DNA from 4 places in the Paenarthrobacter sp. C1 genome. Region 3 is predicted to be linked to each of the others. Evidence: riboswitches for the same ligand, from Rfam matches in the RefSeq annotation. Region 3 holds a riboswitch; each other region holds the start of a gene.
What was found. Region 3 has a riboswitch for S-adenosylmethionine ahead of ACNAOU_RS14570 (aminotransferase class V-fold PLP-dependent enzyme). Riboswitches for the same ligand answer to the same signal wherever they lie in the genome.

Region 1 (7,549 bases), 2.0 Mb from region 3:
CCTTCCTCGAGGTCGTATTCTTCGTTGGTCAGGATGAGCTTGATGCGGCCCTTGACCACATGCAGCACGTCCACGTCGCAGTCCACCGCGTAAAGCTCGCTTTCGCCGCGCCCGCGGGGCTCGATAGTGGCTTGGAGTATCTGCAGGCGCCGCTCGGAACGTGCGGTCAGCAGGCGTTCCACAATGCCTTGGCCGCCCAGCGAGATCCTGGGGCCGTCGTCGCGACGCGTCAGATGGGTCTCCGGCGCGGCGAACAAGTCGCCGACGGAGACGGACAGAACCTGGCAGAGGGTCACCAAGGAAGCCACCGACGGCGATGTCAGGTCGCGCTCCACGCGGCTCAGGAAGCCTTTGGTCAACCCGGTGGCGTCCGCAACCTGCTCGATGGTGAGGCGCTGCGCTTGCCGGGCTGCGCGGATTCTGGAACCGATGGCAACGGGAACATTGCTCGGTTCAACGGGTAGAGCCTTCATTCACGAACCTTTCAGGCCTGTCATGTGGCCCTGTCATTGGAGCAATAGTAGCCGGGAGGCACGCCAACAGGGCCACTGCGGGCGTAACCAAGTCCAAAGGATCTTGACTGTTACTCCGATCACAACATATCCTCATAGGCAACAAGTGTTGTCTGTGAGGCACACAACACATCCCCAAGCTCCAAACCCAAATCTCCAATCATCCGCACAGAGACTTCGACGCATCGCAGGAGTATCGTCGAAAACCCCAACCTCCGTGCATCAGCTCCAAGGACCGTTCATGGAATCTTCGGCTATTAATATCGCAATCGTGGTGGTGTACCTGCTCGCCATGCTGGCCTTCGGCTGGTGGGGCAAGTCCCGCACAAAGAACAACAGCGACTTCCTGGTGGCCGGCCGCCGCCTGGGACCCTTCCTCTACACAGGCACCATGGCCGCCGTGGTCCTCGGTGGCGCATCCACCGTGGGCGGCGTGGGCCTCGGCTACAAGTTCGGCATCTCCGGCATGTGGCTCGTGGTGGCCATCGGCTCCGGCGTGCTGCTCCTTAGCCTCCTGTTCGCCGGCACCATCCAGCGGTTGAAGATCTACACGGTCTCCCAAATGCTGAGCCTGCGATACGGCAGCAAAGCCACCCAGACATCCGGAATCGTGATGTTGGCCTACACCCTCATGCTCTGCGCCACGTCCACCGGCGCCTACGCCACCATCTTCGTGGTGCTCTTCGACTGGGAACGCTGGTTGGCAATCGCCGTCGGCGGCGCCATCGTGCTGGTCTACTCCACCATCGGCGGCATGTGGTCCATCACCTTGGCAGACCAGGTGCAGTTCCTCATCAAGACCGTAGGCATTTTCTTCCTGATGCTGCCGTTCGTCCTGAACGCAGCCGGCGGAATGGACGGCATCCGTGAGCGCCTTGACGCCAGCTTCTTCCAGATCGACGGCATCGGCGTCCAGACCATCATCACTTACTTCGTGGTCTACACCCTCGGCCTCCTGATCGGCCAGGACATCTGGCAGCGCGTCTTCACCGCCAAGACCGCCACCGTTGCACGCTGGGGCGGAGCTACCGCCGGTGTTTACTGCATCCTCTACGGCATCGCCGGCGCACTGATCGGCCTGGCTGCCCGCGTCGCCCTCCCGGACATCGATGTCGCCAACCTCGGCAAGGACGTTGTCTACGCAGAGGTGGCAACCCACATCCTGCCCGTCGGCATCGGCGGACTGGTGATGGCCGCGGCTGTGGCTGCGATGATGTCCACCGCTTCGGGCGCCCTGATCGCCGCCGCTACGGTGGCCCGCGCAGACGTTGTCCCGTTCGTGGCCAGCTGGTTCGGCAAGACGATCAACACCGACGACACGGAAAACCCCGAGCACGACGTCAAGGCTAACCGCTACTGGGTCCTGGGCCTGGGCATCGTTGCCGTCCTGATTTCCATGGCAGCGCAGGACGTCGTTGTTGCCCTGACCATCGCCTACGACATCCTGGTGGGCGGACTCCTGGTCGCCATTCTCGGCGGCCTGGTCTGGAAGCGCGGAACGGGCATCGCGGCTGCATGGTCCATGGCAGTCGGCTCAGTTCTGACACTGGCCCTGCTCATCATGTACGCGGTTGGTGTCATCCCGAGCGAAGACGGCGTCTACGCCAACGAGCCCATCTACTGGGGCCTCGGTGCTTCCCTGGTGGTTTACGTCGTGGTCTCCCTGCTGACTCCGCCCACGGACGCAGCCGTCCGCGAGGCCTGGGACAAGCGCGTAGCCGGCGCCATCTCCGAGGAACTGCCGCCGGAAGTCCACCCGGTGGGCAGCAGCAAGTAACCAGGCAATACCCGACGGCGGTGCCGCCCCCTTCACGGGGGCAGCACCGCCGTCGTTTTGTCCCCGGCAATAGGGCCTTCACAACCTCAGGTGCGGTACTGTTGTCCCAGCTTCAAGAGATGTGGCGCCAAGCTCCGACTGGCCATGCACCAACCCCATGTTCACGGGTGGTTCGGATGAGGAAGCGGCCCGTCCCGGACCTGAGACAACCGAGCGGGCAAGAGCACTCTCCACAGGAGCAGCACCTTGCCGTATCAGAGCGATGCCAGCCACGCCCACAACACCACCGGCCAAACCGAAGCCCGGAACGTCACGGTGATTCCCGCCGTCGACCTTTACCTGGGCACGGTCACCATAGTGGCCAGGAACGAAACCCTGTTCTTCCGGCATCCCCATCCGCAGCAGATCGCCAAAGCGCTGGCCCAGGCCGTCCGGCCCTCAACGTGGTGCGAGGCGTCCCGGACCCTGACGGTTACTGTGGCCGCGACAGGAAAACGGGATGGCCAGCCGCGCCTGTTCGCCCTCGGCAGCCGGGACGAGGACTAGATTTCCTCTTCCTCCCCACGGAATTCCTCGGTCTCATCGATCGGCACCACCCGTTCATCGTCCTCGGGGGCGTCCACTTCCTCAACCCAGGGCTCGTCCACTTCCTGGTCTTCGGCGTAGTCGTAGGCCGGGTCCGACTCGATGGTGGTGCGTTCCGGGTACTTGGCGTGTGATTCGGTGGTGTCCATGGTGCAACCTCCGTCCCGTGGGCCTGTAAGAGCCCGCTAACCGAGTGCGGGGAGGCTCCCCGCCCCTGTCCTTCCATCTGAGCACCGGCCAAAGCGAGGGTCAAGCAGAGCCGGAAATTACGGTGCACCGAACATTCCAGCTAAGGAATACCAGCCAAAAAACCCTGCAAATAAGCGGTAGTGTGGTGCGTGCAATGGGGCCGCAACTACCCCACCCAGCACAGGAGATAAAGTGCAGATGCACCAGGAATCCCACAGTTCGTCGAGCCCCGCTCCGGACCCCGCCATCGAACCCGCAGCTCTCCACCACACCGCAGACCCGGCAGCACCCACTGCGTCGGACATCAGGCGGTGGCGGCAGTACCTTGCCGATGAACGCGCCGAGGCTGCGGTCTACCGCGAACTCGCCCAGCGCCGCGACGGCGAGGAACGGCAGATCCTGCTGGCTCTGGCCGAAGCCGAAGGGCGGCATGAAGCGCACTGGCTCAAACTCCTGGGTGAGCACGCAGGCATGCCCAAGGCAGCTTCCGCCCGCAGCCAGTTCCTGGGGTTCCTGGCCCGCAACTTCGGTTCGGTCTTCGTCCTGGCCCTGGCGCAACGTGCAGAGGGCCGCTCCCCCTACGGAACCGAGCCGGCCGCCACCCCCGCGATGGTGGCCGATGAACAAATCCACGAGGAAGTAGTCCGGGGCCTGGCGACCCGTGGACGCAACCGGCTCTCGGGTACCTTCCGCGCAGCAGTTTTCGGCGCCAACGACGGTTTGGTGAGCAACCTGTCGCTGGTCATGGGCATGGCCGCGACGGGTGTACCGAGTTCCGTGGTCCTCATGAGCGGCGTTGCAGGGCTCCTGGCCGGCGCATTGTCCATGGGTGCCGGCGAATACGTCTCCGTCCGCTCGCAACGCGAACTGCTCAACGCCACCCTCCCCACCCAGGCCACCCTCACCGCAGCCCCGTCGCTGGACATCGACCACAACGAGCTGGTCCTCGTGTACCTGGCACGCGGCATGACCCGCGAAGCCGCCGAGCACCGGGCAGCCGAGCGCATGGGATTGTTCAGCTGCGACTGCGATCCCAGCCTCTCCCTGCAGCCCGAGAAACCGGTGGCCGATGAGCATGAATCGGTGGGTTCGGCGTGGGGCGCGGCGCTGTCCAGTTTCTGCTTCTTCGCCTCGGGAGCCATCGTTCCGATCCTGCCCTTCCTTTTCGGGATGACGGGTATGGCCGCGCTCCTGGTGGCCGGAGTCCTGGTGGGCATCGCGCTGCTGGCGACAGGCGCCGTCGTGGGTTTGCTGTCCGGTACGTCGCCGCTCAGCCGCGGCCTGCGGCAGCTGGCCATCGGGCTGGGAGCAGCTGCTGCCACCTACGGTCTCGGTTTGCTGTTCGGCGCGGCGATCGTCTGAGTTTGGACTGCTCCCCCGGCAGACCGTAATGTTGGTTCGTCCTCCGCGCTGCCCCGCGTGACCAAGGGCCTGAGGAATGGAGAACCGTGGACTGGGAGCGGGAAGCTACGCACGTGCCGAAGCACCGGCGATCGGGAACAACCCAGCGCGTTCTGCTCGGCCTGCTGATGGCATTCATTGCGGCAACGGTCGCTGTGCTGGTGTCCTGGTTCCTGAATGGCGACCCCCGCATCACGGCACTGTTCCCGGGCGTCAGCGTCCCGGGCGGCCCGCAAACCGGGAAGATACAGCCCACCTCGGCCCGCATTCCGGACGCACCACCGCCGGGACTTGAGGAAGCGGACGCCCCGCTGGCCTCGCCGACGGCACCGGGCACCACCAATGATTCGTACAAGTTCCTGGCCATGAACGACGACGGCACCCCGGTGGGCTATTCCCCTTGCCGGCCGCTGCACTACGTGGTGAACAACGCCTCCGCTCCCGAAGGAACCGACCCCCTCCTGGCGACGGCCATTGCCAATATCTCTGCAGCCTCGGGCATCCAGTTCGTCAACGACGGAACAACCGACGAACAACCCGCGGACCGGCGCGAGCCCTACCAACCCAATCGCTACGGCGACCGGTGGGCTCCCCTGCTGATCTCGTGGACCACACCAGAAGTGGCGCCGGCCCTTGAAGGGAAGGTCATCGGCACGGGCGGCAGCACCATGTATTCGCTGGACAAGGGCCCCAAAAGCTACATCACCGGAAGCCTCGAGCTGGACACACCCCAGATCGCGGAACTTCTGGCCGATCCCGGCGGCGCGGACTACGTCCTTGCCGTCATGCAGCACGAGCTGGGACACGTGATGGGACTGGACCATGTGAACGATCCGATCCAGCTCATGTACCCGGAAATCGGGGCACCGGACGGTCTGGCCGCCGGTGACCTGAACGGCCTCCATCTCCTGGCATCAGCCCCCTGCCGCAAGGACATCTAGCAGCGTTCAGGCGTTGGGTACAAAGGCCATGGACTCACGGGGACGCTGGACTTATGCTGGCGAATACGGCCGACGGCGGCGCCCCACCGCCCGTCCGCGGCCTCCACGTCAGGGGGTTCCATGGAACCTTATGGGTCGTCCAAGTGGCCGGACCCGGATCCTCCCCGGCCCCATTACCTTCCGCCTTCGGGTCCGCACGAGCCGCCTGAGCCCCGCCCGCCGATCAAGCACAGCAGCGTCGCCGCCATCCTGTTCCTGCTGGGCATTCTGGGACTCGTGTGCGCCGGAGCCTATTTCGGCGGAGAGCTGCAGCAATTCCTCTACGGATCATCGGAAAGCCAGAGCCAGCCGCCACGTCCCGGGCTGGCACCCTTCGGACAACGGGACGATCCCCTGCCCGGACGTGAAGAAGCCGACGCGCCCCTCGGCACGCCGCCCCCGCTGGTCCAAGCCAGCAGCTCGTACAAGTTCCTGGCAGTCAAAGAAGACGGCACGCCCTTGGCGTACTCGCCCTGCAGGCCCATCCACTACGTGGTGAATTCGGACCTCGCACCGGCTTCCTGGCAGGTTCTTGTAGAGAAGGCTGTCCATGAAACCGGGAGAGCTACGGGGTTGAGATTCATTTACGACGGGCCGAGTTCCGAGGTTCCCTCCCCCAACCGTTCCGGGTATCAGCCGGCCAGATACGGGGACCGTTGGGCGCCGGTGCTGATCGCCTGGAGCACCCCGGAGCAGGTACCGCGCCTGACCGGGCAGACGGTGGGTCTGGGCGGAAGCTCCTCCATTGGCCTGAGCAACGGCTACAAGGCATACGTGACCGGGACAGTCTCACTGGATGCACCACAGTTTGCCGGGATCGTGGACACCCCGGACGGGGAGGACATCGGCGTGGCGGTCATCATGCACGAGCTCGGACACCTGGTGGGCCTGGACCACGTGGACGATCCCCGGCAACTCATGTTCGGGCAGGCATCGTGGGTACGGGAATATGCCGCAGGCGACCTGACGGGGCTCGCGGAATTGGGTTCAGGTCCTTGCAGCAAAGACTTCTGATCCGGGCTGTGTCTTAGCGGGCCAACACCGCGAGCGCATCCTCCACCGTGTCCACCAAAAAGATACGCTCCGCCATGGGCTTCCCGGCGGCCAGGCTCTGCAGCATAGGCCACGCCGGGAAGGTCCGTTCCCAGTGTTCGCGGCCCACCAGGACCATGGGTGTAATGGTTTCGGGCGCGCCGTAGTAGTTCTCACAGGCGTCCTGGAAAATCTCCTGCACCGTGCCTGCAGCTCCCGGCAGGAACACGATCCCGCCGTTGCAGACTTCCAACAGGATGGCTTCCCGGATGGCGTTGGCGAAGTATTTGGCGATGTGGGTGGCGAACAGATTGGGCGGCTCGTGCCCGTAGAACCAGGTAGGGATGCCGAGAGTCGGGGTGCCTTCCGGGTAATGTTCGACGACGGCCGCCGCCTGACGCGCCCAAGCCGTCACCGAGGGCCTGAACCCCGGTACATCGGCGAGGGTCGCAAGGGCCGCCTGCAGTTCGGCGTCGGGCCTTCCGCTGAAGAAGGCGCCCATATTGGCCGCTTCCATGGCACCGGGACCCCCGCCCGTGGCGACGGCGAAGCCGGCTTGGGCGAGCAGGCTGCCCAGCCGGGCGGCGTCGGCGAATTCCCTGGATCCTCGCTGGGCGGCATGGCCACCCATGACTCCCACAATCCTGCTTCCTGCGAAGGGGCCCTGATCCAATGCCTCGTCCAGGGCGTCGCCTATGGCGTGATCGTGCAGCGCTGCGGCGAGCGTGGCATCGAGGCTCTGACGCTGGCCGGGCAGGATGCTCCATTGGTAGACCTGCGCGTCGAGGGTGGACTCGTACTCAGTAGCCGGGATGTCCCGGTAGAGCTCCGCCGGGGTGTAGAGAGTGCCGCGGTACGGGTCAAAGGGAACACCCAGCAGCTTCGGAAAGATCAGTGCGCCACGGCTTCGCAGACTTTCTTCCACGCCGGTGTCGAAGGTGCAGCCGAGGAAGATGGCACCTTGCGGATCCATCGCTTTGAGCTGGCGCGAGTAGCCGCGAAGGTCCAACGACTGCGCGTGCCAACCGTGCATTGACCGGGCTCCGGCACCGACCAGCCGATCGAAATGAACC
Region 2 (7,549 bases), 1.5 Mb from region 3:
CACCAGAGACCCGACCAACTGCCCGGCAATCATGCCCAAGCCGGTGATCAGCACGCCCAGGCTGCGGACCAGCAGGGCCGCCAGCCCGATAAAGACGCAACCCATGGGGCCACCGAGGTAGTACCACCACTCAGCCGGAAGCGGATTACCCGGTCCCGCGACGGCGAGCTTGATCAGCCACGCCATCCAGAGAATGGTGGAACCGGCAACGAAGTTGACCAGGGTCGCCGCCACGGGCGTGCCGTAATGAACCGTGGCGGTGCCGTTCATGGCTTGCTGGAAGCTCATCAGGAAGCCTGCAGCCAAGGGAAGAAGGACGGGCAGCACCAGCGAGGCGAGGTCGGCGTCTCCGCCGAAGCGCGGCGAGACAGCCCAAGCGACGGCGGCGACGGTCAGGACGCTGCCGAGGACCCGCACCCCTGTGATGGCGCGGCGCCCACCCGGCCCGATGCCCATGCGGTCAACGAGCAAACCGCTCAGCGTCTGCCCTGTCACGGCTGCCACGGTGAACAGCGCGACTCCGAGCAGTGCCACCGTGAAAGACTGCGCGAAGACGAACAATGCACCGATCGCACCGGCCATGACGTAGAAGCGGGGAAAGCTGCGGTTCCGCACGGCGGGGATGATGCGTTGGAGACCGGCTCTTCCTTTGGGCGTCGCCAAGGATATCGCGCTGATCAGCAGCAGGCCTGTGGTGAAGCTCACCACAGCTGCGGCGATGCCGTCGTCGAGTTTGGCGCCGAGCGCCCCGTTGATCCTTCCCTGCAGCGGAATGACCAGGCCCGTTGCTACTGCAATGGGCAGGCCAACGGCCAACGGAAGGGCTGAACGGGGAGAAGGCTGCGGCACCGTCTCAACACTACTTCAGGCATCATTGCTGTATGAGCAACCCCGAAATTGAAGAGATCCCCATCCGTGACGACATGATCCGCCTTGGCCAACTGCTCAAGCTCGCCAGCTTGGTGGAGGACGGCGTAGAGGCCACGGAGCTCATCAAGAACGGCCTGGTGAAGGTCAACGGCGAGATCGATGAACGGCGCGGCCGCCAACTCCACGCCGGTGACACCGTGACCGTCAACGGTCAGACAGTGCGGATCACCACCGCCTGAAACAACGCCCCTTAGGGGGCGAGGACCTTGTGGGTGAGGAACTCCCCTACGTGCCCGATTTCCTGCTGGTTGATGCCGTGCCACATGCCCGTGTAGAGGACCTTGGTAAGGTCCACATGCTTGCGGACCCAGCCCATGGTGTATTCGATCTTGTCCGGCGTAATGACAGGATCCTGCTGGTCACGGCCCCAGAACATCGGCACCGATCCGTCCAGCTCGTCGTCCTTGAACGCGGCGTCGCCACCGGCGTCGATCACGAAGCCTGAAAGCCCGACGACGGCCGCGAAGTCCGCGGGACGGTACCGGAGCATGGTGGTCGCCATGGCCATGCCCATGGAGAAGCCAAGAAGCGTAACCGAGGAATGGTTGACCTTTACCGTGTCCAGCCATTCCAGGGCGTATTCGGCGGCAAGCTTCACGGCGTCCAGGGAGTAGTCGATGGACGCAGTGAGCGGGAACCACGTAAAACCCGGGCCCATGGGCATCGGTGCACGCAGCGATGCCACGACGAACCCCTCGGGGAGGAGCCCGGCCAGGCTGAAGAGATCGTCCTCGTTGGATCCGTAGCCGTGCAGCAGGACCAGGAGGGGCTTGCCGGCGCGTTCGGCTTCCTCGTGGGACCAGAGGACAACAGGTGCTGGAAAAGCGGGGGCTTCAGTCATGCCTCCATTCTTGCAGTTACCCGTAAGTAACAACCTACGGTGGCGTAGGTCGGCCCTCTGGGGGCAGGATATGAGCGTGAGTGAGAACAATCATTTAGTGAAACCGGGCGAACCCGCCCAAAAGCACCCGTGGAGCCGTTACGTGGCGTTGGGTGATTCGTTCACGGAAGGCATCGGCGATCCCGAACCTGCCAATCCCGGCGGTTACCGCGGCTGGGCGGACCGTGTCGCCGAAGAGCTGGGACGCGGACACGAGGACTTCGCCTACGCCAACCTCGCCATCCGGGGCCGGTTGCTGCAGCAGATCGTCGACGAGCAAGTCGGCCCCTGCCTGGAACTGCAACCGGACCTCGTCTCCATTTCCGCCGGAGGAAACGACCTCATCCGCCCCGGCGGTGATCCCGACCTTCTGGCCGAGAAACTCGACGCCGCCGTCGGCGAATTGGGCTCGGGTGGGGCCACGGTGGTCCTCTTCAACGGTCCGGATACTGCGTCCTCGGTCCTTGGCCGCATCCGGGGCAAAGTTGCCATCTACAACGAGAACCTGCGAACGGTCGCAGCCCGCCATGACGCCATCATTGCCGACATGTGGTCCTTGCGGCAGCTCGCTGACACCCAGATGTGGGATGCCGACCGCCTGCATTTCTCCCCCCTGGGCCACCACACCATCGCCATGATGGTCCTGGAGGCATTGAACGTCCAGCACACCCTGGAGCCGCTGGTACCCAAGGCCCTTCCTCCCCGGACATGGCGGGAAGCCCGCTCATCGGACCTGGTCTGGGCACGGGAATACTTCGTACCTTGGGTTATCCGGAGGCTCCGTCACCAATCGTCCGGCGACGGCATCACGCCAAAGCGTCCGACGCCGGGACCGGTCTTTGGTGCCGCCGGTACCGTGATGCCGCGGAGCTAGCCGGGAGCGATGGGCCGGTGAACCAGCATGGCGAGTGATGACTCTCCCCGTACAGCGGGGGTCCGGCAGTTGCGTCTCCGACGGCAACAGTTACGTCCTCCCCTGGGTGCAGCTCCAGGGGATGTGGTGCGCAATCTCCTGGCCGTCCAGTCGCAGGAATTCGCCTATGCCCGTTGGACCGTGGCGCAGCGGACGCCCTCGAGCACTGCAGCTGCAGTAGAACAGGCCGTTGCCGACGGAACCATCCTGCGGACGCACATCCTGCGCCCCACATGGCATTTTGTGCACAGGGATGACTTGGGCTGGTTGATGGCGTTGTCCGCTGACCGGCTGCATCAAGGCAACAAGGGCATGTACAAGCGGACCGGGGTGGACGGGGAAACTGCCGCCCACAGTGGGAGGATTCTTGCAGCAGCCGTGGCGGATGGTGCCCACAAGACCCGCGAGGAGTTGGCTGATGTTCTGGGCCAGGCCGGCTTTCCCGGCAAGGGGCTGGGTTTCATCTACCACCTCATGCACGCCGAAATCAGCGGCATTCTGGTGAGCGGCGCTCCGGTTCGTTCGGCTGGAGGAGCCCTGAAGCAGACCTACGCTTTGTTCTCCGAACGCGTCACCGCTCCTTTTTCCGGGCCGCTCAGCGGAGCGGACCGGGAACACGCCCTGGGGCAGATGGCCCTGCGGTATTTCAGCAGTCGCGGACCGGCTACCGTGAAGGACTGTTCGGCGTGGTCCGGGCTGACCATGAAAGACGTCACGTTGGGACTCAACGTCGCCGCGGAATTATCACCGGGAACGTTGGCCCGGGTCTCCTTCGATGACCTGGACTTTTACGGCGCCTCGGCTGACGTAGAAGCCCTGGAGGCTCCTGCCGGTCCAGCGGCCGGTTCCGTGCTCCCCCGCGTCGACCTCATCCAATGCTTCGACGAATACGTGATGGGGTACTCGCAATCCCGCCACTACCTGGGCGGCACCGCACCGTACTTGCCTGAGGACAACGGCCCCATGCATGTAGTCCTCGTGGACGGCAGGCTGGCCGGATGGTGGCGGCACAGCTTCGCAGGGGGCATGTGCGGGCTCGAAGTCCGGATGGACAAGCCGACAACCAAGGAAGAGCAGATGGCCCTGGAAGCCGAAGCGGAACGCTACGGGATTTTCCTGGGCATGGAGGCCAAGCTGCTGTGATGGGCACAGGGCTAAGCTGGGGTTAAGACCTAGGAGGCCTGCACTGTGAACAATCTGATCTTCTGGATCATCGTCTGCTCGTGGCTGATTCCCATGGGAATCCGCATGTACAACCGGTCCAAGGCCCGCCGCCTGCAGAACGGGAATTTTCGTGGTCAGGATTATCCGCAACAGGGTTTCCCACCACAAAATTACCCGCCGCAGGACTACCCGCAACAGAATTACCCGGGCTACCCGCCAGGGCCGGCAGTCATCCGCCCTGCAGACGAGGCTCCGCAGGTCGCGCCGCCGTCGAACGCCTCCTACCCAAGCGGTTCCTACCCAAGCGATTCCTACCGGGCCGGACAGCCCGCTCCCGCGCCGTTTCCCACTGCCGGTTCCGAGCCCCAGGGCTACCGCGCCCGCAAGCTGGCTGAACTGGATGCGAAGTTCACCAATGGCCAGATCGCCATGGAGGACTACATGAAACAACGCGGGGAGATCATGAACGGCTAGGCACGTCCACAAACAGGCAACTCTACGAACAGGCTCCTCACGGTCAGGCGAAGAACGCCCCGCGAAGCTGCTCCGACAATTGGCCGATTTCCGTGAGGAAGCCATCGTGGCCGATCGGCGCCTGGATGGTGTGGACCGGAACATTCCCCGGCAGTGCTGCCGCCAGTTCCTTGGACTGGGCCGGGAAGTACAGCCTGTCCGTGTCCACAGCAGCAACAAAGAACTCGGCGGTGGCACGCGAAAGTGCTTCCTGCAGTGTGCCCCGTCCCCGCCTGATGTCGTGGGACATCAACGCTTCGGTGATGGCGATATAGCTGTTGGCATCGAACCGCCGCACAAGCTTTGTCCCCTGGTGGTCCAGGTAGCTTTCCACCTGGTAGCGACCACGCTCCCCCAGGACTGCTGCGGAGAGCGGCGTTTCCTGATGTTGGGCTTCCCTGCCGAAGCGGAGATCCAGTTCCAGGGCGGAACGGTACGTGATGTGCGCAATCCGGCGGGCCAGGGCAAGTCCGTGTTCCGGAGCCGGACCGCCGTAGTAGTCCCCATTGTTGAAGTGCGGGTCCTGCCGGATGGCCAGGGTTTGGGCCTGCGCAAAGGCAATCTGCTCGGCGGTGCTGTAGGCTCCCACCGAAATGACGGCGCAGCGGTTGACCCTCTCCGGGAACGTGACAGCCCATTCGAGGGCCCTGGCCCCACCCATCGAGCCGCCCAGGACCGCGTGCCAGGATTCAATCCCCAAGAGGTCCGCCAAACGGGCCTCAGCAACCGTGCTGTCGCGAAGAGTGACCAGGGGGAACCGGGAACCCCACGGCTTGCCGTCCGGCGCATCGGAGGACGGGCCGGTGCTGCCATAGCAGCCGCCCACGATATTGATGGAGACAACGAAGAACCTGTTGGTGTCGATGGTGGCGCCCGGACCCACCAACTGCTCCCACCACCCTTCCTCGTCCGTGGCTCCGCGGGCAACGTGGGTGCTGCCCGTCAGCGCATGCTGGATGAGCACGGCATTGGACGCGTCGGCGTTGAGTCGTCCCCAGGTTTCGTACGCCAACACGACGTTGGGGAGGTGACCGCCGGCTTCGAGCGCCAGCGGCCCTATGCCCGCGTACTTGACGGTTCCGTCTTCTTCTCCGGATTTGGGAAGTGCTGTAGCAGTGATGGTCATTCCTTTGACACCTAACTTCGCGCTTGCCCGTCGCCTTGCGTGCGAACAGGCCAGGTCTTCACCCGGGGCACCCCACCGCGGAAGGAGGGTTGCCGGCCAGCAAGCCGGGGCTATCTGCTGGCACTCATGACCTAATACGTAGAGTCTAGGAAAGACACCACCGTTATGGCGAAGAATGTGACACCAGTGTGACGTTCAAGGGCAGCTTCATTCACGAAAGAGCACTCCGGGGTGCCGTCCGGCGAATAATCGTCGATGTGGACGGCACCCCGGGTCCGTCAGCCGGGTGCGTCAGCTGCAGGCGTGGACTGCCCGTTCAGGCGCCCTTGGCCGCGCGGAAGCCGGCTTCGAGGTCGGCAATGATGTCATCGATGTGCTCAATGCCCACGGACAAGCGGACTAGGCCCGGGTTGACGCCGGCGGCTACCTGCTGCTCGACCGTCAGCTGGCTGTGCGTGGTCGACGCCGGGTGGATGACCAGGGAGCGGACGTCACCGATGTTGGCGACGTGGGAGTGCAGCTCCAAACCGTCCACGAAGCGCTTGCCGGCCTCTACGCCACCCTTGATGTTGAAGGCCACGATGGCTCCCGTGCCCTGGGGTCCGTACTTGCGGCCCCGCTCGTACCAGGGGCTGGACGGCAGGCCCGCATAGGCGACCGATTCGACGTCGTCATGCGCTTCCAGCCACTCGGCCACCTTGGTGGCGTTGGCGACGTGGCGCTCCACCCGCAGGCTCAAGGTTTCCAGGCCCTGGGCAATGAGGAACGCGTTGAACGGCGACACGGCCGAGCCGAGGTCGCGAAGGAGCTGGACACGGGCCTTCAGGATGTAGGAAAGGTTGGCTCCGAGCGCTCCGTCCTTGCCCAGGTCGCGGGCGTAAACCAAGCCGTTGTAACTGGGGTCCGGGGTGTTGAAGCCGGGGAACCGCTCCGGGTCCTTGCCGAAGTCGAAGTTGCCCGAGTCCACGATCACGCCTGCGATCGCCGAACCGTGTCCGCCGAGGTACTTGGTTGCGGAGTGGACCACAATGTCCGCGCCCCACTCGATGGGCCGGATGAGGAACGGCGTGGAGAGGGTGTTGTCGACGATGAGAGGCACGCCTGCCTCGTGCGCGACACCGGCGACGCCTTCGATATCCAGCACGTCCTGGCGTGGGTTCGAGACGACTTCACCAAAGAACAGCTTGGTGTTCGACTGGACGGCCGCACGCCACTGCTCGAGGTTGTCCGGGTCCTCGACGAAAGTCACGGAGATGCCGAACTTCTTCAGCGTGTGGGCCAGCAGGTTGTACGTGCCGCCGTAGAGGCTGGGGCTCGCGACGACGTGGTCGCCGGCCTCGGCGATGTTCAGGATGGCAAAGGTCTCGGCTGCCTGGCCCGAACTGAGCAGCAGTGCACCCAGACCGCCTTCGAGGCTCGCGACGCGCTGTTCCACGGCGTCCTGCGTGGGGTTGCCTATCCGGGTGTAGATCGGAGCCAGTTCGGCCAGGGCAAAACGGTTGGCCGCGCTTTCAGCACTCGGGAAAACGAACGACGTTGTCTGGTAGATCGGCAGGGAACGCGCGCCCGTGGCGGCATCCGGCTCTTGGCCTGCGTGGATCTGGCGGGTTTCGAAAGACCATCCTTGGCACATGGAATTCTCCTGTTCGTGGCGCGTGTGGTCGGCGGAATAGCTGCGGGAAGGAAGCTGCGGCCAGTCTAGGAAGTGTCCGGGTCCTTGGACAGCTTTGTGACGCCAGCAGAATATATGGGCTCTTTTGCGACCTTCCATGACGCCCGTCGCGAGATCCCACCTTAGTTAGGGTTGGCTTAGCTGAGACACCGATCACAAAGTGCCAAGATGAAGCCATGCGCATGGATCACGTCTCTTACGCCTGTGAACGAGATGGCCTCTTGGCCACTACCGAACGAATTTCCGCGGCTCTGGGAGTGGACGCAGTCCGGGGCGGAGTGCACCCGCGCTTCGGCACCCGGAACATGATCATTCCCCTTGCGGATAACAAGTACCTGGAAGTCGTGGAGG
Region 3 (7,549 bases):
CACGTCGTTCTCCGGGCCGGCGCAATCGAAGGCCATCGGCCAGTGGTCAGGATGGACCAGCGCGGCGGCCATTGTTGGTCCGCTGATCGGTGGCGCCGCCGTCGATCTTCTGTCCTGGCGGGTCATCTTCTTCATCAATGTGGTTCCGGCCTTGGCCATCTGGCCCATGCTCGCCGGTCTTCGCGCCTCCGACGCCGCCAGGGACAAGACGAAGCGGATCGACTATCTTGGGGCGTTCCTGGCCATGGTTGCTTTGGGCGGTCCGGTCTTCGCGTTCATCGAGCAGGGACGCATGGGATGGGGGAGTCCGCAGGTGTGGGTGCCCCTGATTCTCGGTGTGCTGGCCATGGTCCTGTTCTTGTTCCACGAAGGCAGGACGCCCGAGCCCATGCTGCCGCTCGGACTGTTCAGGATCCGCAATTTTGCCTGGGGCAACGTCGGCACGTTGGCCATCTATGCTGGAATATCCCTCGGTTTCTTCGTGTTGGGAATCTACTTGCAGCAGGTCGGAGGGCTGGGTGCCACCGTGGCCGGCATGGCTTTGCTCCCGGGCACCGTCATCCTGATGCTGGGAGCCTCTTACTTTGGTGGCCTGGCCGGCAAGTACGGTCCTCGATGGTTCATGACGATCGGTCCGTTGCTGTGCGGTGTGGGCTTCCTGATGTCCCTGTCCGTGCAGGAGCCCCTCAATTACTGGACGCAGGTGCTGCCCGGCCAGATTGTCTTCGGCCTGGGGTTGGCGACGCTCGTAGCGCCTCTGACGGCCGCGATCCTCGGCGCTGTTCCGCCGACGGAAGCCGGAATCGGCTCTGCCGTCAACAACGCGGTTGCCCGTATCGCAGGCCTTATTTCGATCGCTTTCGCGGGTGTGATTGTGGGGCCGGTTTTCACCAGGCAAGGGCTGTACAACGCCTTGGTGGTGACCGCCCTGCTGTTCCTGGCCGGCGCGGTGGCGTCCGCCGTCGGGATCCGCAACCCACCACGCGAGGCGGCGGCTGCTGCTGAACGGGAACCGGATGCGGCGTCCGACGACGGCGGTCCAGTCGGGCAGCCCGGCTGACCACCCGCGCCGCAAGGGTCAGCGCGCCGGGAGCACGCAGCCTTGGTGGGTGCCGGCACTCTTCACCCACAGCGCGGAGGCGACTTCATCTGCCAGGTCAAACTCCCGACCGGCAGCGCCGCTGCCTATCCGGACCACCAATGCCCCGCCGAAAGGCTTGCGCCCCATCACTTCAACGGGTGCGTCGAGCGCGATGTCCTCCGCGGCAAGGTACCGGAGGAGTTCGGGGTTTTCGTCGCTGATGCGGGTTATGCGGCCCGAGTGGCCCTGGTCGAGTTCGATCATGCGGTACGCATGCGGCAAGTCAACGGCACCGTCCGCTGACGGGATCGGATCGCCGTGGGGGTCCCGCACGGGGTGGCCGAGCTTGGCTGACATGCGTTCGATGAAGGTGTCGGACACCGCATGCTCCAGCATCTCGGCTTCGTCGTGGACCTCGTCCCAGCTGTAGCCGAGTTCCTCCACCAGGTACGTCTCAATGAGGCGGTGCCTGCGAACCATCGAAAGAGCGAGGCGCATGCCTTCGGAGGTCAAACGGATGGCGCTGTAGGGCTGATGGTCAACGAGGCCTTGGTCCTTGAGCTTTCGCACCATTTCCGACACCGAGGAATTGGCGACCCCGAGCCGCAGGGCAAGCTGTGAGGACGTGATCGGCTTGTCCTGCCACTCCGTATAGGAGTAGATGACCTTGACGTAGTCCTCGATCGAGGAGGAGGGCGTACTGGTCTTCACACCCCTAGCCTACCGTGGTGTGGCATCGTGGACTTTGTATGCACGCCAGGTCTGCGTCAGGTAGGGCAGCGGCACCGTGTCTCCCGGCGCGTGGCCAAGGTGTTCGTAGAGGTACCACTGGAGGTTGCCCATGATTTTGGCCCGCGTCGCTTCGTTGGCGCGCAGGTAGTAACTGCGCGACTTGGTCAACTCCATGATGTCCTCGGGCGAGATCGGGTCCTCCCACCTGGTGAGGTGGCGTTCCAGTCCGTGAAACTCCGGGCCGATAACCGGCCGGAATCCCGGCTTGTGGACGTCGCCTGCATGCATGATGCGCGAGAGCCTATGGACCCAGGGAATTGAGGTGTCCAACTGGTTCCAGATCAGCCCCAGAACCCCCGCGGGGCGCAGGATACGGGCGATCTCCGTGCTCGCGGCAAGGGGCTCGCACCAGTGCCAGGCCTGGGCAACGCTGACGACGTCGAATGCTGAGTCCGCCAGTCCGGTTGCCTCGGCCGTCCCCTCCGTCGCGTGAACATCGGGGTAGGTCTTTCGCAGTTGCGCCAACATATCGGTGGAAGGGTCGACGGCGGCCACCTCAAGTCCGCGTCCGGCCAGGAGTGCCGTGAACTTGCCCGTTCCTGCGCCGAGGTCCGCAGCTGTCGACGCCCCTTCGGGCAGGAGCCAATCAACGGAGTCCACAGGATAGCCCGGCCGCACGCGATCGTAGTGCTCTCCGCCATCCTGGAAGCTTTGGCCAAGTTCATGGCGCCGGGAGGCATGGAGCTTGGGTCCGCGGGGACCGGCGGGACCGGGAGTGACTGGAGCGCCGTTCGCTGAGCGCAGGGACACGCAAACTCCTTCACAGGGCCGTTAGAGGTACCCTACGAATTTACCCTCTAGTCGACCGTGCAGGGAGCGGCACCGGCTGTGCCCGGGGTGTTGGGCGCCCACTCGGGGTAGCTGCGGTGGTCGTTGGCCGGTACCCAGCGGCCCTCGTCCACCACATAGTCCCAGCCCAGGCCGTTGCGCTTGAGTTCCTCGATGCCTGCCAGTAGCCTGGTGGCGTCCTCCAACCGGGAGCCGACGCCGAAGCTTGCGCGCAGGGAACCCGAAGGCAGTCCCAGCCGCTTGAGCAACGGATGCGCGCAGAAACGTCCGTCGCGGAGGCCCACTCCGTGTTCGGCCGCCAGATATGCGGCGACCAGTCCGGCGTCGAATCCTTCTACGGAGAAGTTGACCACGCCGATGGTGTCCTCGGAATCGCTGAAGATCCGGTGGACTGTAACGCCGTCGATGGCTTCCAGGCCCTCAACCAGGTAGCTGCGGATGCCCGCTTCGTGTGCGTGCCAGGCGTCCTGGTCGAGGCCGGCGAGCACCTGAGTGGCGCGGGCGAGCGTCGCGGCGCCCAGGACGTTGGGGGAACCGCCCTCGTGCCTCGCCGGACCCGTGGCCCAGCTGACCGAGTCCAAGCGCGCTTCGCGGACAGCGCCACCACCTGCCAGGTGCGGGATCCCGGCGTCGAGCCAGTCCGGGCGGCCCACTACCACTCCTGCGCCGAACGGCGCATAGAGCTTGTGTCCTGAGAAGACGATGTAGTCGACGTCAGCCTCTGCGATGTTGACGCGGCGGTGCGGAGCGAGCTGGGCTGCATCCACCACGATCCTCGCGCCGTACTCGTGGGCCAGCGCGGCAAGCCGGGCGATCGGCAGGATCTCTCCGGTGACGTTCGAGGCGCCCGTGACGGCGAGCAGGCTGACGCCGCCCAGGGCCAGTTCGGCTTCGATCTTGTCCAGTGTTCCGGCCAGGGTCGGCGCCGCAACCACGCTGCGGTGCGGCACGCCCTGCCACGGGAGCAGGTTTGCGTGGTGCTCAATGTCCAAGTACAGGACCTCGCCGGCAAACTCGCCGTCGACCTGCGGGAGGCAGCCGGCCAGCAGGTTCAAGGAGTCCGTGGTGTTCCGGGTAAAGATCACCGAATCGTCTGCACGTCCGCCAACGAAGTCACGGACGATGTTCCGGGAATTCTCGTAGACGGAGGTGCTGATCTGCGAGGCGAAGCCTGCCCCGCGGTGAACGCTGGCGTAGTACGGGAGGACCTCGTTGAGGTAGGCGGAAACAATCGTCAGCGCAGGGGCTGACGCGCCGTAGTCGAGGTTGGCATAGCGGACGTGGCCACCTTGGATCAGAGGCGCCTGAAGCTCCGCGCCCGTGACGGCGGCGAGGGGACGCGCAGCTGCCGATTCGAGGGCGGCTTCGTCAACAAAGGAAGGGATGGTGTTTGCGTTGAACGTGACTGTGCTCATGGGACCTCACTCAAGAGGGACCCCCACAGGGGGATCCGCGCTTGCCGCATCCGTTCCGGACCGGCCGGGTCGTCACCCGGGGCACCCCACCGCGAATGGAGGGTTGCCGGCCAGCAAACCGGGGTTTAGCGCTGGCACTCGTGACCTGTAAAAAAGGCTAAGGCACGTCCGGGGGACGATCCAAAGCCGTGGGGTTTTGTTAAGCGCTTTGTTACGCGGAATGCCAAATCCCAGTTTCCGCGAACAAAAAACGGCGGACGCGCACAAAAGCGGGCGTCCGCCGTCGAAAATTCGGCAATCCGGAGTAGTGCCGGCCTCAGGCTTGGGACTGCAGGAGGTCGTCCAGTCCGGGGTTCAGCCGCTTCAGGACTTCCGAATGCAGGATGGAGTTGGTGGCCAGGGCGTTGCCGCCGAACGGTCCGTCTTCGCCTTCCAGGGAAGTGAAGCGCCCGCCTGCCTCCGTCACGATGGGGACGAGCGCCGCCATGTCGTAGAGGTTCAGCTCCGGTTCGCAGGCGATGTCCACCGCGCCCTCGGCCACGAGGCAGTAGGACCAGAAGTCACCGTAGGCACGTGTGCGCCAGACGTCCTCCGTGAGGTCCATGAATTCGTCCAGATTGCCCCGCTCCTTCCAGCCGGACAGGCTGGAGTAGGACATGGAAGCGTCGGCCAGGCGTGAAACGTTGGACACCTTGAGGCGGGTTGCTGAAGCGAGGGACCGACCCATGTAGGCGCCCATATCCTTGGCTGCCCACCAGCGTTTGCCCAACGCCGGAGCGCTGACCACACCAACGACGGGCTCGCCTTCATCGACGAGCGCGATCAGCGTTGCCCATACTGGAACGCCGCGGACAAAGTTCTTTGTTCCGTCGATGGGATCGATGATCCAGCGCCGCGATCCGTGGCCACTGCTGCCGAACTCTTCACCCAGGACTGCATCACGTGGACGCGAGCGCGACAACTGACCGCGGATAGCCTCCTCCGCAGCCTTGTCGGCATCGGTGACAGGGGTGAGGTCCGGCTTGGTTTCGATCTGCAGGTCCAGGGCCTTGAAGCGATCCATGGTTTGGGCGTCGACGGAATCGGCGAGGACATGGGCCAGGCGCAGGTCGTCGTTGTAGGTGGAAGCGGGTTGGGTCATGGCACCAAACTATCCTGAAATACTGGCGGCGGTGGGGACGTTACCGCTGCACCCTCAGTTTTCCAGTGTCATCAAGTAACCGTGCCGAGCTCTTTCGCTTCTTTGGCCTCCAGGCGTGGGTCCGCGCCCAGCAGGCGACGCAGTGACGCCAGGCGCGCCACCCCTGAAGGGCCCGCATGTCCTTCATTGACCCAGGCGTCCAGCCCGCAGTTCACTGCCGTAGCGTCGTGCTTGCATCCCCGCTCGCATGCTTCGGTGCCGGGTTCGAGGTCCGGGAAGGAATGCAGGATCCGGTCCGGATCCACGTGGGCCAAGCCGAAGGAGCGGATACCGGGGGTGTCAATGATCCAGCTGCCCGAGGGGGCATCCGCGAGCTTCAGCGCCAATGCCGAGGACGAAGTGTGCCGGCCACGTCCGGTGACGGCATTCACGCCGCCGGTGGCCCGCTCGGCGCCCGTCAACGCGTTGACCATGGTGGACTTGCCGACACCGGAGTGGCCCAGCATGACGGTCACTTTGCCACCGAGGTGTGCGCGGAGCCGGGAAACAGCATCCCTGTCCAACCGGGCCGACAGCCCATCATCGGATCGGGCATCAATGCCGCCGGCTTCAGAATCGGCTGTCCGGCTGATAATCACCGGGAAATCCAGGCTGACGTAGTTGGCCAGCAGTTCAGTGGGATCCTTCACGTCGGCTTTGGTGATCAGCAGCAGTGGCTCAATACCGGCGTCGTACGCCGCCACAAGGGCACGGTCGATGAACCCGGTCCGCGGTTCGGGATTCGCGGCTGCAACAACCACCACCAGCTGGTCGGCGTTGGCCACGACTACCCGCTCGATCGGATCCGTGTCATCGGCGCTGCGGCGAAGGAGGGTCCGGCGTTCTTCCACCCGGACCAGCCGGGCCAGCGTGTCCGGAGACCCGGAAACGTCGCCTACAAGGGCCACGAAGTCACCGGGCACAACAGGGTTGCGCCGGAGTTCGCGGGCGCGTGCGGCGATGATGATGCGTTCGTTGGGGGAGTCTTCGTCCACGATTGCCCGGTACCGCCCGCGGTCCACCGTGATGATCCGTCCGATCACGGCGTCATCGTAGCTGGGACGGTCCTTGGTCCGGGGTCGTGATCCTTTTTTGTTGGGACGGATCCGGACATCGGATTCGTCCCAGGAACGTGCGTCGCGGCCCATGGTCAGTTGCCGGCCTCATTCGTGCCGGCGGAGTCAAGCATTCGTGCCCACATCTCCGGGAACTCGGGCATCGTCTTGGATGTTGTGGCGATGTCTTCAACCTGGACGCCGTCGACGGCGAGTCCCAGGATGGCGCCGGCAGTGGCCATTCGGTGGTCTGCGTAACTGTGTACCACTCCGCCATGGAGGGAAGCTGGGCGAATTACCAGGCCATCGGCAGTTTCTTCCGCATCGCCACCAAGGCGGTTGATCTCGGCAACCAAGGCAGCGAGGCGGTCTGTTTCGTGTCCGCGGAGGTGGGCGATGCCCGTCAATCGCGAAGGGCCGGTAGCCAGAGCGCAAAGTGCGGCTACAGTCGGCGCGAGCTCGCTGGTTTCGTCGAAATCAGCACCCTTGATCTCATTGCCGCCGGTAACCGTCAGTGTTCCCCCGTCAAGGGTGACGCTTGCGCCCATGGCAGCAAGGATGGTCCGCCAGAGATCGCCCACCTGTGTGGTGCCGGTGGGCCAGTTGGGAATGCGGACGGTGCCGTGCGTTGCCAGGGCGGCGGCCAGGAAGGGGCCGGCGTTGGAGAGATCCTGCTCGATCCGCTGGTCGAAAGCACTGATACTACCGGGCGAAACGCGCCAGTGGTTGGGTACGGAGTCATCGACAGTAACGCCCACGCTCCGAAGCACCTCAACGGTCATGGTGATGTGGTCCAGGCTTGGAACGGGTTTGCCCACGTGCTCCAAGTGCAGGCCTTCGGTGAAGCGGGCGCCTACCAACAGCAACGCCGAGACAAACTGGGAGGAAGCGCTCGCGTCGATGACCAAGTGACCGCCGCGCACCTCGCCGGTGCCTTCCACCGTGAAAGGAAGGGACGACGGCGTCCTGCCGCCTTCGGCTGCGACCGGAACTCCCAGGGCGATCAGTGCCTCGATGATGGTTCCCATGGGACGGTTACGGGCATGGGGATCGCCGTCGAAGACTGTGGCGCCGCTGCGCAGGGCAGCCAGCGGGGGAACGAACCTCATGACGGTACCGGCCAGACCGCAGTCGATGGCTGTCGTTGAGCTCGAAGCAGAGGGGTCCAGGGGAGTGATCTCCAGGTCGGGCCCATAGTCACCGTCACCGGGTACCTCGGTGACGGTGGCACCCAACT
Region 4 (7,549 bases), 1.1 Mb from region 3:
GCGCTCGCTGGCAAGCAGCAAACGCAGGCGCTCTGCGGGGTCGTGCATGAGGTACACGCGGGATCCCGGTGAAATCCCGGCCAACCACACCACCGATCCCGCAACGATGACAGCCCCCGCCCGGCGGTATGGATGCCTCATGCCAGCAAGGTTAGACCTGTTTGAGGGCCTTCTCCAGATCCAGGATGAGATCGTCCACGTCCTCCAGCCCCACCGACAAGCGCACCACGCCATCGGACAGCCCGATCGCCGCCCGGCCCTCCGGACCCATGGCCCGGTGGGTGGTGGTGGCAGGGTGGGTGATCAACGACTTGGAGTCACCAAGGTTGTTGGAGATGTCGATGACACGCAATCCATCAAGCAGCGCGAACGCGGCTTCTTTCGCGGAGCGGCCAGCGGACGGCGAGAGCTCGAACGTGAGCACTGTGCCTCCGGCTTTCATCTGCTTCGCGGCGAGCTCGTACTGCGGGTGCGACTTCAGCAAGGGGTACTTGACCCAGCTGATGGCGGGTTGCTGCTCCAACCATTCCGCGATCTTCAGGGCCGATGCCGAGCTGTGGTTGACTCGGAGCCCGATGGTTTCCAGGCCCTTGGTCAACACCCAGGCGTTGAAAGCCGAAAGCGATGGCCCCGTGTGGCGCATGAGCTGCTTCACCGGTCCATCGATGAACTCCTTGGTGCCCAGGATCGCGCCACCGAGGACGCGTCCCTGGCCGTCGATGTGCTTGGTGCCTGAGTACACAATCACGTCGGCGCCCAGCTCGCCACAGCGCTGCAGCAGGGGAGTGGCAAAGACGTTATCGACGACGACAGTCGCCCCAGCGGCATGCGCCAGTTCGCTGACGGCTTGGATGTCCACGATTTCCTGCATCGGGTTGGACGGTGACTCGAAGAAGACGGCGGTGGTCGGCTCGGAGAGAGCCTCACGCCACTGGTCAAGGTCCGGTCCGTCCACAAACACCGTCTCCACGCCCCAGCGCGGAAGGATCTCGTTGAGGATCACGAAGCAGGAGCCGAAGAGGGAACGGGCAGCAACCACGCGGTCCCCGGCAGCCAGCAGGGCACCCAGTGCGGTGAACACGGCGGACATGCCGGACGCCGTCGCGAAGCAAGCCTCGGTACCTTCGAGGAGGCGCAGCCGCTCCTGGAAGGTGGCCACGGACGGGTTGCCGTAGCGGGAGTAGACGAAGCGTTCGTCCTCGCCGGTGAACGCGCGTTCTGCCGCGGCGGCGGATTCGTAAACGAAGCCGGAGTTCAGGAAGACGGGTTCGGCCGTTTCCTGGAAGTTGGTACGGTCAAGTCCACCGCGAACGGCCTGGGTGTCGGGGCTCCAGCCGGCGGCGTCAGGATTGAAAGTCACTTACTCGGTCCCCAGATTCGTTGGCAGGCCACGGTTCTTCCAACCATTGACGGTGCGTTCGCCGTAACGGTCGGGTTCGCCCTCAAAGCCTTCAAGGACGTTGTAGGCGGTGAATCCTGCCTGCGTGGCGGCGATGGCGGCGGCGATGGAGCGCTGGCCGGAGCGGCAGATGAAGACGAGCTCCACGCCGTCGTCCTCGGGTGCCTGTTGTTGCAGGTCCTCGATGAAGCGGGAGTTCGGGATGCCGCCGGCGAGGTTCCACTGGATGAACAGGGGATCGTTCTCGGTGGCTTTCGTGTCGGGGATTCCGATGTGGGCCCATTCGCCCTCGGTGCGGACGTCCACCAGGATGGCGCCCTGTTCAAGCTTGGCCCACGCGTCCTGCGGGGTCAGGTCACCTGCGTAGCTCATGCGTGGCCCTCGAATGCTTCTTCGTCGTCGGTATCCAGTTCATCAACGGCGTTGGCGACTGCGGCATCGGCGCTGGCAATCGCGGCGGGCAGGACAACGGCCTGCGCGACGATCACGTCGGTTCCGTTGAACGTGGCTGCGGGGCTGCCGTGCAGTACGTACCCATCCGTCAGGGCGTTGGTGATCCGCTCACAAAAGTCGCGGGTATCCGGGCCTGTTATCAGGCGGTAAGAGAGTTTTTCTTCAGTGGGTTCAGGCATTGCTGGTGCTCCTCAGTCACGCTTGCAGTTCGAGTTGTCGATACGCCGAGTAGTCACCTGAGGCACCCCGCCGGAGAGAGGGTTGCCGACCAGCAAGTCAGGGCTTTGCGCTGGTTCTCATTACTCAAGAAAAACGTAGCATTCACGACGACGGCCCGCACGGCGGCCGTCGTCATGTTGCGTAACCGGGCGGTACTGGAGTACGGGTCCAATTAAGACGTCCCGGGAGCATAATTGACGCAGTACGACCCCCTGTAACTTCGTATGAAATCAGGTCGCGGTGAACGGACAGAGCAGTTCTACACTCAAGCCCATGCTGCATTTTGGTTGGTTCGTGGGGCACGGTTTCGGGGTGCAGGGCTGGGGCACTCCGGGCTACAGCCTGGGGTACGACTGGAAGAAACCGGCCCTGTACCAGGAGGCCGTGCGCGCGTTCGAGCTGTCCGGGCTGGACCTGTTCATCATCGAGGATTCCCTGACCGTCCCGGACACCTATGGCGGTACTGCCGAGGTTTCGCTGGCCCATGCTTCCTTTGCGCCGAAACACGATCCTCTGGCGTTGGTCCCGTACTTGCTTTCCGCCACGGAGCACCTGGGGATCGTTCCCACGGTCAGCGCTTCCTTCTACCCGCCCTTCACCGCGGCCCGGCTCCTCGCTACCCTGCAGCACTTCTCCGAGGGGCAGCTCGGATGGAATGTGGTCACCTCGGGCAGCGATCTCGCCGCGCAGAACTACGGCTTGGACCAGCAGATCGAACACGACCTCCGGTACGAAAAAGCGGAGGAATTCGTCGACGTCGTCAGGCGGCTTTGGCGTAGCTGGGAGGCCGACGCTGTACTTGAGGACGTTTCAGCCGGGGTGTTTGCGGACCATACCAAAGTGCACCCGATCAACCACGACGGGGACTTCTTCAAGGTCCGTGGGCCGTTGAACACGGCACCGTTGCCCGAGGAACCCGTGCTTGTCCAAGCGGGCGCCTCTCCGCGGGGCAAAGCGTTTGCCGGCGGTCACGCGGATGTGGCAATTGCGCTCGCCCGCGGCGTTGACGATATGAAGGCCTACCGGGATTCGATCCGGGCCGAGGCGGCGAAAGCCGGCCGGAATCCCGACGACGTGAAGGTGCTTTTCGTGCTGAAGCCCACCGTGGTGGGTTCCACAGCCGAGGCCGAGGAGTTGCGGGCGCAGCGCCGGGAATTGACGCAGCGTGACATCGACAGCCAGCTCAACTCCATCTCCTACCTGTCCGTGATCGACTTCAAAAAGTTCGACCTCGATGCCCCGCTTCCGGAGTTGAGCACCAACAGCAACCAGGGCACCTTGGAGCACTTCGCCAAGGCTGCCCCTCCCGGGTCCACTCTGCGTGAAATCCTGCAGGCACGCAGCGGTGGTGCCGGGGATTCGATCATCGGCACGGTGGGAGAAATTGCGGATTATCTGGAGGAGACCGGCGCGGCCGTAGGGGGCGACGGCTTCCTGTTCTCCGGCTTCGTTGATCCGGTGACCGTGCACGGTGTGCTGGACAAGCTGACCCCGGAACTCCGCCGCCGCGGCCTGTTGAGGAAGAGTTACGGCAACGGCGGATTCCGCCAAAACCTGCTGGATTTCTAATGGGCATTTTCACCATCGGGACGGGCCCCGTTTCCGCGTTGGCTGTGGCGGAAGCGGCTGCGGATCCGACATTTCACGTGGAACTCAACCAAGAAGCGTTGAATTTGATCGGACGGGGAAGGGACATCGTGGAGGAGGCGGCCGCCTCCGGCCAACGGATCTACGGTTTGAATACCCTTCTAGGGTCAGGCCGGGACACTGCTGTGGAGGAGAAGTCCCTCCTCGCCTACCAGGTGCAGGTCATCAGGTATCACAACAGCGGCGTAGGCCCGTATCTGGATCGTGCCGCAGCGCGCGCAGTGATCCTGGCCCGGCTTGTCGGGTTCAGCCGGGGCGGCTCCGGAGTGCGTGTCGGGACCGCAGGGTTCTACGCCGAACTGCTCAACCGCGGCGTCTACCCCGCCATCCCGCGCGAAGGGTCCGTGGGTTCCTCCGACCTGACCCAGCTGGCCGCCGTCGCTGCCGTAGCCCTGGGCGAGGGGGAAGCGTTCGATGCCTCCGGCATGCTGGTGCCCGGCGCCAAAGCCCTCGCGGACGCCGGCCTGCAAGCCCTGCAACCTGCTGCCGGAGAGGCCTTGGCCCTGGTGAGCGCCAATGCCTACTCCGTGGGCGCGGGAGCCCTCGCCTTGGTGCGCCTGCAGCACCTGGCCCGGCTCGCCGACGTCGCGCTTTCATTGTCGCTGGAGGCGATCGCAAGGTACGACGGCGGCGGAAACCTCAGTCCCTTTTCGCCGGCCATCCAGAGGGCCAAGGCGGTTGACGGCCAGCGGGACTCGGCCGCAGCTGTTCGACGGCTTCTCAGCGGTGGCTGGCTGGAGGATGTCCGCAGGGAAGTGTCGGTACAGGACGCGTTGTCCTTCCGGGCTGCACCGCAGACCCACGGGGCGTTCCGGTTCTTGGTGGCGCAGTTGCGTTCGGCCCTGGAAGTGGAGCTGAACGGCCGGGGAGACAACCCGTTGGTCGATGTGGAGTCGGGAACGATGGTGTCCGGCGGGAACTTCCAACCCATGCAGCTGGCGTTGTCCTTCGAAAGCCTGCGGTTGGGATTGGCGCACGTGGGGATCTCCAGCGAGCGGCGGATCGCCAAGCTGTATCCACCGCAGCGGGCCATCCGGGCGAGGCACCTGGCAGCGGCGTCCTCCGCGCCCGGTGCGGCGTCTGCCTTGATCCAGGAGGAGCTGCCCGGGCTGCTCTGGTATTCCGCGGCCGGACTGTTGGCCGAACTCAAATTCCTGGCGGCTCCGGCGACCCTCGGCGCGCCAACGCTCTCAGCCGACATCGAGGACCACTCGACGCTTGCTCCGCTGGCCTTGCAACAGCTGGAGAAGTCGATTGAGGCCGCGGAGAAGCTCCTGGCCATCGAGTCCCCCACGGCTTCCTACCTCCTGCTGGAAGCCGAAGCTGCGCAGCCGCTCGGCAACGGGACCGGGCTGGTGGCGGGCCGGCTTGCTGATGTGTTGGCGGACCGGCCGTCGGCGCCGGACCTGGTGGAGCGCTCGCGGACGGTGCTGCGCGAAGCCGTGGATCAGCTTTTCACTGAAACAGAGGAGGCGACGCCATGAGCACGGCCACCCGTAAGCATGGGTTGCATGCACTGCCCGGGGGTCTTGATGGTCTCGACGCCTCGGTCCTGGAAAAGGTGGGGAACACTCCGCTGGTCAAGCTGGAGAATTTCAGCCGCGGGCTCGGCAGTGTCATCCACGTCAAGCTGGAGTCCGAGAACCCCGGTGGTTCCATCAAGGACCGCACGGCACTAAGTATGGTGCGGGCGGCCGAGCGCTCGGGGGAGCTGAGGCCGGGGGCCACCATTGTGGAGAGCACGTCCGGCAACACCGGGATAGGGCTGGCGCTGATCGGGCACCTCACGGGCCACCCGGTGGTGGTGGTCACGGGCGACACCATTTCCGAGGAAAAACTCGCTGCGCTGCACAACTATGGCGCGCGGGTGATCCTGACGGATTGGAACGCGCCGTCCGAGTCTCCGGAGAACGCGCGAGCCGTGGCCGCCCGGATTACCGCGGAAACACCCGGCGCCTGGCGGCCCATGCAGTTCGACAATCCGGCCAATCCTTTGGCACATTACGAGACCACGGGGCCGGAGATCTGGGAACAGACGGGTGGGCTGGTGACGCATTTCGTGGCCGGCATCGGTACGGGCGGGACCATCAGCGGCAACGGGCGGTACTTGAAGGAACAGGTGGCAGCCTCAAGGCCGGGCGGGCACGTTGAAGTGGTAGGTGCAGACCCCTACGGATCCGCGTACAGCGGGGGTCATCCCGGCGAAATCCTGGTGGACGGCGTCGGCAACTCCTGGCCGCAGTCAGAGTGGCCCAAGATCTTCGACCGCTCCATCGTTGACCGCTTCCTCCGGATCCCCAACGACGAGGTCTACAGCACGGTCCATCGGCTTCTTGACGAAGAAGGGCTTGCGCTGGGGCCGTCGTCCGGTCTCGCTGTCGCGGCAGCAGTGCGCGTGGCCCGCGCCGCGCCTCACGGTTCGGTGGTGGTGGCCATAGCGCCCGACGCCGGCACCAACTACCTGAGCAAGGCCTTCAATCCCGTATGGCTGGCCGAGAACGGCATCCGCCTGGCCGCCGACACCCCGGAGTGACCCTCCCTCACATCCCGCGTGCTTGGCTGTGACGCTTGCTCACTTAAGCTCTCCGAGCGCGGTGCGTTAAGCTCCAAACATGCCTGAACAGGAAACAAAACCGCGGCTGGCCGGTTATCTCGATAAGCAGCAACCGGACCTCTACGCGACGCTCAGCCACTATTCGCAGCAACTCGTTGACGAAGCTGACCGGCTGGGGATCCCGCGCCGGACCCTCGAACTGATCAATTACCTGTGTTCGCAGATCAACGGGTGCGCGTTCTGTTTGGATCTCCACCACCGTCGGGCACTGAAGTACGGCGAGACGGAGCAGCGCCTGTCATTGGTGGCTGTGTACAAGGAAGTGCAGTTGTTCGAACCCAGCGAGGTGGTCGCCATGGAGATCGCGGAGCAGATTACCCGCATGAGTACCTCCCGTCCCAGCCCGGAACTGTTTGCCGTGGCGCGTCAGCACTACAGTGACGAACAGATCAGTGTCCTCTGCATGGCGGCGATTGGAATCAACGCTTTCAACAGGCTGTCAATTCTGAGCGAGCACCCGGTGCGGGCAAACAAGAAGTAGACCCAAGGCCATCAGCCGCGGAGAGTGATTGTGCGCAGGCGGGGTGAGGTCCGCCGTCGACCTTCCACAACAGATCAGCCCCTGGGCAACCGAAAAAGTTGTCCAAGGGCTGATCTGCATCCCAACAGGGTCAGGAATCCGCGGCGCTAGGAGTTGACGGCCTTTTTGAGCGAGCGGCGGCGTCCGTACTTGAAGTAGAAGAACGCGTAGCAGGCACCCACGAAGGGCACTCCGAACAGGAGGGCCGCCACTTGGTTGGGATCGAACGCGATGCCGATCAACGACACAACGCACAAGGCGAATGCGAGGATCGGCACCAGCGGGAACAGCGGCGCTTTGTACGGCAGAGTGTTGACGTCGCCACCGTTCCTCACGAACGTCCTCCGGTAGATGAAGTGTGAAGCCACGATCGACATCCACACACCTACCGTCGCAAAGCCGGCCACGGAAACGAGCACCAGGTAAACGGTAGCCGGCGCAACGACGCTGCTGATCAGCGAGGCGAGACCGCCGAGCATGCTCACGCAGAGGGCAACCAGCGGGATGCCGCGCTTGGTGAGCTTCTTGAAGACCTGGGGTGCGTGGCCTTCGTCGGCCAGCGAGAACAGCATGCGGGCACAGGAGAAGAGGCCGCAGTTTCCGGCCGAAAGCAACGCCGTGATGATCACGAAGTTCATGATGTCCGCCGCGTACGGGATGCCGAGCATGGAGAAGACGGTAACGAACGGGCTCTCGT

Region 1: linked by a shared signal. The riboswitch ahead of ACNAOU_RS05190 (hypothetical protein) and the one ahead of ACNAOU_RS14570 (aminotransferase class V-fold PLP-dependent enzyme) in region 3 are both predicted to bind S-adenosylmethionine.
Region 2: linked by a shared signal. The riboswitch ahead of metX (homoserine O-acetyltransferase MetX) and the one ahead of ACNAOU_RS14570 (aminotransferase class V-fold PLP-dependent enzyme) in region 3 are both predicted to bind S-adenosylmethionine.
Region 4: linked by a shared signal. The riboswitch ahead of ACNAOU_RS19505 (DUF1737 domain-containing protein) and the one ahead of ACNAOU_RS14570 (aminotransferase class V-fold PLP-dependent enzyme) in region 3 are both predicted to bind S-adenosylmethionine.

What each region holds. Positions count from the first base shown of each region.
Region 1 is NZ_CP186052.1:1,070,357-1,077,905, reverse strand. Features, by position in the region: gene ACNAOU_RS05200 (helix-turn-helix domain-containing protein) at 1-473, opposite strand, end outside; gene ACNAOU_RS05195 (sodium:solute symporter) at 754-2,289, shown strand; SAM riboswitch class IV at 2,400-2,519, shown strand; gene ACNAOU_RS05190 (hypothetical protein) at 2,536-2,835, shown strand; gene ACNAOU_RS05185 (hypothetical protein) at 2,832-3,023, opposite strand; gene ACNAOU_RS05180 (VIT1/CCC1 transporter family protein) at 3,262-4,425, shown strand; gene ACNAOU_RS05175 (matrixin family metalloprotease) at 4,512-5,405, shown strand; gene ACNAOU_RS05170 (peptidase M10) at 5,526-6,458, shown strand; gene ACNAOU_RS05165 (LOG family protein) at 6,472-7,549, opposite strand, start outside.
Region 2 is NZ_CP186052.1:1,563,741-1,571,289, reverse strand. Features, by position in the region: gene ACNAOU_RS07420 (DMT family transporter) at 1-849, opposite strand, end outside; gene ACNAOU_RS07415 (RNA-binding S4 domain-containing protein) at 882-1,109, shown strand; gene ACNAOU_RS07410 (alpha/beta hydrolase) at 1,121-1,771, opposite strand; gene ACNAOU_RS07405 (SGNH/GDSL hydrolase family protein) at 1,842-2,684, shown strand; gene ACNAOU_RS07400 (winged helix DNA-binding domain-containing protein) at 2,712-3,866, shown strand; gene ACNAOU_RS07395 (hypothetical protein) at 3,912-4,361, shown strand; gene metX (homoserine O-acetyltransferase MetX) at 4,405-5,526, opposite strand; SAM riboswitch class IV at 5,541-5,658, opposite strand; gene ACNAOU_RS07385 (bifunctional o-acetylhomoserine/o-acetylserine sulfhydrylase) at 5,843-7,159, opposite strand; gene ACNAOU_RS07380 (VOC family protein) at 7,375-7,549, shown strand, end outside.
Region 3 is NZ_CP186052.1:3,105,025-3,112,573, reverse strand. Features, by position in the region: gene ACNAOU_RS14585 (MFS transporter) at 1-1,060, shown strand, start outside; gene ACNAOU_RS14580 (metal-dependent transcriptional regulator) at 1,079-1,792, opposite strand; gene ACNAOU_RS14575 (class I SAM-dependent methyltransferase) at 1,802-2,623, opposite strand; gene ACNAOU_RS14570 (aminotransferase class V-fold PLP-dependent enzyme) at 2,671-4,077, opposite strand; SAM riboswitch class IV at 4,110-4,223, opposite strand; gene hisN (histidinol-phosphatase) at 4,394-5,218, opposite strand; gene rsgA (ribosome small subunit-dependent GTPase A) at 5,290-6,405, opposite strand; gene aroA (3-phosphoshikimate 1-carboxyvinyltransferase) at 6,408-7,549, opposite strand, start outside.
Region 4 is NZ_CP186052.1:4,167,035-4,174,583, reverse strand. Features, by position in the region: gene ACNAOU_RS19520 (hypothetical protein) at 1-141, opposite strand, end outside; gene ACNAOU_RS19515 (O-succinylhomoserine sulfhydrylase) at 152-1,360, opposite strand; gene ACNAOU_RS19510 (rhodanese-like domain-containing protein) at 1,361-1,771, opposite strand; gene ACNAOU_RS19505 (DUF1737 domain-containing protein) at 1,768-2,031, opposite strand; SAM riboswitch class IV at 2,045-2,156, opposite strand; gene ACNAOU_RS19500 (NtaA/DmoA family FMN-dependent monooxygenase) at 2,312-3,640, shown strand; gene ACNAOU_RS19495 (aromatic amino acid ammonia-lyase) at 3,640-5,202, shown strand; gene ACNAOU_RS19490 (PLP-dependent cysteine synthase family protein) at 5,199-6,251, shown strand; gene ACNAOU_RS19485 (carboxymuconolactone decarboxylase family protein) at 6,331-6,813, shown strand; gene ACNAOU_RS19480 (amino acid permease) at 6,960-7,549, opposite strand, start outside.